Regions from separate parts of the Exiguobacterium sp. s160 genome, predicted to be linked through region 1. Evidence: riboswitches for the same ligand, from Rfam matches in the RefSeq annotation. Region 1 holds a riboswitch; the other holds the start of a gene.
The links. A riboswitch is a leader RNA that binds a small molecule or an ion and turns the genes downstream of it on or off. The one in region 1 is predicted to bind S-adenosylmethionine.
Positions count from the first base shown of each region.

Region 1 (3,166 bases):
GACTACCGATGAATGATAAATGAACGAGCGTGCCTCGCGACTGTAATTCCGACACCACTTCTTCCGGAACATCGAGATTCGTCTTCAAGAACCGCTGCGTCGTTTCGTGTCTCGGGTTTGAGAAGACATCCAACACGTTGCCTTGTTCAATGATGTTGCCGTGATCGATGACGGCGACCCGGTCACAGATCCGTTCAATCACTTCCATCTCATGCGTGATGAGAAAAATCGTTAATCCGAGCTCTCGGTTGATCTCGAGCAACAATTCTAAGATCGACTCGGTCGTTTCAGGGTCGAGGGCACTCGTCGACTCGTCGCTGAGCAGGATGTCCGGTTCATGTGCGAGCGCTCGTGCAATGGCGACGCGCTGTTTTTGACCGCCTGACAATTGTTCCGGATAATGGTTCCGATGTTCAGATAAACCGACGATGTCGAGATAGCGGTCGACCCGTTCACGGATGACATGCTTTCCGAGCCCTTCGAGGCGGAGCGGGATAGCCACGTTTTCTTCTACGGTCGCCGTCTTTAATAAGTTGTAATGTTGAAAGATCATACCAATTCGCTGACGTAGCGAAGAGAGTTCTTTTTTCTTTAATTGTGTGATATCTTGTCCCTCAATCTCAACGACACCTGCTGTCGGGCGCTCTAATAGATTGATCATTCGGATGAGTGTACTCTTCCCGGCACCGCTTCGCCCGATGATGCCGAAGATCTCTCCTTTTTCGATTGTGAGGGAGACGTCGTCGAGCGCGGTGATCGTATCTCCATTGACGTGAAATTGCTTGGTGATTTGTTTCAGTTCAATCATCAAATCCCTCCTCAGAACGCTGGTACGACAGATCCATTGAATTCTTCTTCGATGAAGGCACGTACTTCATCCGAATGGTAGTAAGACTTCAATGTCTCAACGACCTCATCTTCTTTGTTGGCCGAGCGGACGACCACATAGTTCGGATATGGGTTGTCGACCGTGTCCTCGTGGAACAGGGCATCCTCGTTGATGGAGAGACCTGCTCCCATCGCAAAGTTCGTATTGATGGCTGCAAGGGCTACTTCCGGTAGCTGTGTGGGAAGCTGCGACGCTTCAAGCTCGATGAATTCTAAATTGAGCGGGTTTTCTGCGATATCTCGTTTTGTTGCTTTATCCGTCAAGCCGTCCTTCAATGTGATGAGGCCAGCAGTTTCATACAGACGCAAGGCACGTAGTTCGTTCGCCGGATCGTTCGGGACGGCAACTTTATCTCCTTCTTTTAAATCCTTGATATCTGTCAACTTCTCAGAATAAAGACCCATCGGGAAAGCGACGGTCTTGAAGACATCGTCAATTTTATACCCCTTGTCTGACTTTTGAAGTTCGAGGAACGATAACGTCTGATAACTGTTCACATCTAGGCTTCCCTCGTCTAGTGCCGTATTCGGTGTGTTGTAATCGTTGAATACTTTGATATCAATCTCAAGTCCATCCTCTTTCGCGAGTTCCTGTACTTTCTCTGCAATCTGCTCGTGTGGGCCACCGGTCACGCCGATCGTCAGTTCTTCCGTGCTGAGCGTTTCGCTCGCCTCGGATTGCCCACAAGCTGAAAGTGCGATTGCTGCAAGGAATGACGAACCTGCCAAAAGTGTTTTTTGTTTGATATTCATGAATAGTTCCTCCTCCAATTGAAAAGCCCGCTACTCACGAAGAGCGGCGGGCACGACAAGTGAAAGTCGGACACGCTCATCTCCCAGACGTCTCGTCTGTTGGAATTAGCACCATGATCATAACTGATCTGGTTGCCGGGTTTCATCGGGCCAGTCCCTCCACCACTCTTGATAAGCAATCGGTTCTATTATTTTGTTATTATATTACTGATAAAAGCATTATTTGTAAACCACTTCTTGAAGATTGATGAGAATTTCTTTTAACTGCTCTGAATCTTCAAGATTCCGAATCCCTTGAATCGTGATTTCTTCGACGATCGAAGTAACCAACTCTTCGACTTGATCAGGACGAATCCCTAGTTGTGTAAGTGAAGTCGGCGCATCGATGGATTGAAGCCAGTCCTCGAGCAGGAGGGTGTCATCGGATCTAATCAACCGTTCTTGAACAATCAATCCGAAGCCAACCTTGTCACCGTGTAGCCACTGATGGGTCGAATCAAAGCGACTGAGTGCATTATGAACAGCGTGCGCGACCGCAACACGCGTGCCGGCATCCCCGAATCCACCAACCGCACCACCGACTGCGAGGACATGGTCGACGAGATATCGGATGTCTGGCCCATAATGACGAAAGTTCTGTTCATGAATCGACAAGTCCATCAATTCCCCGCACTGCGCAGCAAGTGATAACCCTGACTGAATCCCTGCGTCCCTTGAAGTCGTCCCGCTAATATATCGGGACTCGAACCACTTTGCGACCGTATCAATCACGCCAGCCTTGAAATAGTCATAAGGCGATTCACGTAACAGTCGTTCATCTGCGATGACGCGCTCGATGACGACCGGAAACGTGTCATAGCGAGTGTAAGACCCTTCCTCAGTGTAGATGACGCTGAGTGGTGTGAAAGCGGCACAGTTTGACACGAGGGTCGGGACGACAATGAGCGGGACCGACTGGGTGAATGCAATCCGCTTCGCCGTATCGATCAATTTACCTCCGCCGACGGCAATCCATACGTCGGGTCGATAGGCATTCAAACGATTTATTTCTTCGTCTGAACATTCACCGTAAAATCGTACACTCGGAATTTCTGCTAGACAAGGGGATACGCGTACCGCTTCACCGTATCCGTTCAATCCTCTTAAAATGAGTGCCTCCCGATTCCCGATCACCGTATGAAGGTCCTCGAGCGCATCATGCGAATGGTCATTCGAGCACGGCCTGACGAATCACAAATGTACCTCCTCATAGGCTACAAACAGTCTCTCAATCCGTTCCACCGCTTCATCAATCTTCTGTTCAGACGATACGAGACCGAAACGGATGTGGTGCTCTCCCTCTGTTCCAAAGAAGTAGCCTGGTGTGACGGCGACCCCTGCCTCGTGGAGTAACTTTGTCGAGAACGATTTTGCATCCCCCTCAGGCACTTTCGCCCATACAAAGAAGGAACCCTTCGGTGCCTCAATCTCCCACCCCGCCCGGCGTAACCCAGTAATCAATCGGTTTCGTCTTGTTTCGTAACGT
Region 1 covers NZ_JACSKK010000001.1:425,775-428,940, forward strand. Annotated here, with positions in the region: gene KNO86_RS02190 (methionine ABC transporter ATP-binding protein) at 1-808, opposite strand, end outside; gene KNO86_RS02195 (MetQ/NlpA family ABC transporter substrate-binding protein) at 820-1,641, opposite strand; SAM riboswitch class I at 1,715-1,819, opposite strand; gene KNO86_RS02200 (iron-containing alcohol dehydrogenase) at 1,861-2,814, opposite strand; gene KNO86_RS02205 (aminotransferase class I/II-fold pyridoxal phosphate-dependent enzyme) at 2,872-3,166, opposite strand, start outside.

Region 2 (3,166 bases), 430 kb from region 1:
CAATCAATGAACCGAAGCGGATCGCATCATAGATTTGAGGTTCGTTCTCACGCGACAAGTTGATCGTCTTCGCGTAGCAACCGCCTTCGATGTTGAAGACCCCATCCGGTGACCATCCGTGCTCATCGTCTCCGATTAAGTGGCGCTGTGGATCAGCTGAAAGTGTCGTCTTCCCAGTTCCCGACAACCCGAAGAAGAGTGCCGTTTCGTTTGCATCGTTGACGTTTGCCGAACAATGCATCGATAAGACGTTTTGCTCAGGTAACAAGAAGTTCATGACGGAGAAAATTGATTTTTTAATTTCGCCACCGTATTCTGTTCCCCCGATCAGAATCGTGCGCTTGGCGAATGAAACGAGAATGAACGTCTCTGAATTCGTACCATCTACTGCAGGATCTGCTTTATAACTCGGTGCATAGATCACAGTGAACGGGTCGAACGCACCTTTCGTTGGCCATTCGCGTAAAAACAGCTGTTTTGCGAACAGACTATGCCATGCATATTCCGTAATGGCACGGACCGGTAACGTGTAGTGCTCATCGGCACCAGCAGACGCTTCGAGGTAATAAAGTTTGTCTTTCTTTTCTAAATGGTTCAGTACTTTGTCGAGAAGTGCTGAAAACTTCTCTTCCGCGATCGGTTGGTTCACTTTTCCCCAATCGACAAGGTTGTTGCTGACTTCATCTTGGACGACGAATTTGTCTTTCGGTGACCGTCCGGTAAAAGCACCGGTGCTGACAGATAAAGCCCCGTCTTTTGTCAGTACACCTTCCCCATTTTGGATGGCTTCTTCCACCAGTTCTGGAACCGTCAAGTTCCGTTTCATGTCGGCACCATTAATTAATTCTTCGATTTTCAGGAGCGTTGTCGCCATCCTGAATCCCACCTTTCCCCTAAATAGATGTGGATGAAATCCGCATACTTCCGCGATTACGATTAATCAGTATGACATTTTTAATTATATGTGACACACTAATTAAACACAAGCGTTTCTTCTCTTTAAGTAAGCGCTTTCTTACAAAGACAGTTTATCACATTCTCTTATCACAAGGTGTTAAAAAACAGAAACGAATTAAAAAAATGTTTGTCGATTCACAAACAGAAATGTTTTGCAAGTCGGTGAAAACTTTTACGAATTCGTCCGATTCCCTTGACATAATCGAGTGTCATTTATATGATGGTTTTCGTAACGGATACTCTTATTCTGAGCGGTGGAGGGAACAAGGCCCTACGAAGCCCAGCAACCGTCCGACATGAAGTCTTGTGCGGAAAAGGTGCTATCCTGAAGCGAAGCCATTAGCTTCGAACGATAAGAGGGTAAGGAAGAACGATTCAACCTTTCCCCATGTATGTCATCGGGGGAGGTTTTTTTCATTACCGTCCCAAAGCAACGCGTAAGGGGAACGAGTACCGTCCACATATCACCCTTATTATAGGAGGTTTTTTGAATGTCAAAATTGAACCGTCGACTTTTTACTTCAGAGTCGGTTACTGAAGGACATCCAGATAAAATTTGTGATCAGATCTCTGACTCGATTTTGGATGCCATTTTAGCGGAAGACCCGAATGCCCGTGTTGCGGCAGAAACGTCTGTCACAACAGGTCTTGTACTCGTAGCTGGTGAAATCACAACGTCAACTTACGTGGATATCCCGAAAGTTGTCCGTGAAACAGTCCGTGAAATCGGATACACACGCGCGAAATATGGTTTCGATGCGGAAACATGTGCCGTCTTGACGTCGATTGACGAGCAATCAGTAGACATCGCGCAAGGTGTCGACCAAGCTCTTGAAGCACGTGAAGGTCAGATGACTGAAGAGGAACTTGATGCAATCGGTGCAGGTGACCAAGGTCTCATGTTCGGATATGCGACAAACGAGACTCCAGAACTCATGCCGCTTCCAATCTCATTGGCGCACAAATTGTCACGTCGTCTTGCAGAAGTTCGTAAGAACGGTACGCTTGCTTACCTTCGTCCGGATGGAAAGACGCAAGTAACGGTTGAGTACGATGAGGACAACAACCCTGTTCGCATCGATACAATCGTCATCTCGACACAACATGCAGAAGAGATCACACTCGAGCAAATTCAAGAAGACTTGAAAAAGTATGTCATCGAAGCAGTCATCCCAGCTGAACTCATCGATGCTGAAACAAAATACTTCATCAACCCGACTGGTCGCTTCGTAATCGGTGGACCACAAGGAGATGCAGGTCTTACAGGACGTAAAATCATCGTCGATACGTACGGTGGATACGCTCGTCACGGCGGTGGCGCATTCTCTGGTAAAGATCCTACAAAAGTTGACCGTTCAGCAGCATACGCAGCTCGTTATGTAGCGAAAAACATCGTTGCAGCAGGACTTGCGGATAAAGCAGAAGTTCAACTCGCTTACGCGATTGGGGTAGCACATCCAGTATCAATCGCTGTCGACACGTTCGGCACTGGTAAATTGAGCGAAACAGAGCTCGTTGAACTCGTTCGTGAGAACTTCGACCTCCGTCCAGCAGGCATCATCAAGATGCTTGACCTTCGCCGTCCAATCTACAAGCAAACAGCAGCTTACGGTCACTTCGGTCGTACAGATATCGAACTCCCATGGGAGCAAACAGATAAAGCAGCAGTTCTTGAAGAAGGCGCGAAGCGTTTCGCGTAATCAACAAAAACGACCTTTCCACGGAAAGGTCGTTTTTTTAGGTTCAAGTCGTTGGTGGTGTCTGTTTATGATCATTCGATGACGAATCAGTTGAAGTGGTTTCTTGTCCAAGCGCGGTATCCTTCGCTTCGACGACTTTTTCACCGATGTCTTGTAAATCAGATTTGGCTTCTTGGGCCGTCTCGACGATTTTATTGACGTCTTCTTTGACTGTATCGACTTCTCCGACAACTTTTTCATATACGTTTTGAACGTCTGTTGAGACTTCCTGAATCTTGCCGGAAGCGGTCTTCACCTGTTCAATCACTTGAGATGCTTTCCCGGCTGGGTCTTGTTTGACTTCATTCACGATGCCACCGACCGAAGATTTTGCATTCGTAAGCGATTGTTTCGTCTGCTCCCGATTCGAGGAGCTAAGTAAGGCGAGGAGACCACCGACGAGGGCACCGAGTAGCATCCCGGTCACAACGCTGATTTTTGGACCCCCTGCATCCAATTGATCAAATTGA
Region 2 covers NZ_JACSKK010000001.1:858,564-861,729, reverse strand. Annotated here, with positions in the region: gene pckA (phosphoenolpyruvate carboxykinase (ATP)) at 1-874, opposite strand, end outside; SAM riboswitch class I at 1,197-1,316, shown strand; gene metK (methionine adenosyltransferase) at 1,449-2,657, shown strand; gene KNO86_RS04440 (hypothetical protein) at 2,701-3,166, opposite strand, start outside.
Region 2: it holds a riboswitch for S-adenosylmethionine, as region 1 does, so the genes downstream of both, metK (methionine adenosyltransferase) here and KNO86_RS02195 (MetQ/NlpA family ABC transporter substrate-binding protein) in region 1, are expected to answer to the same signal.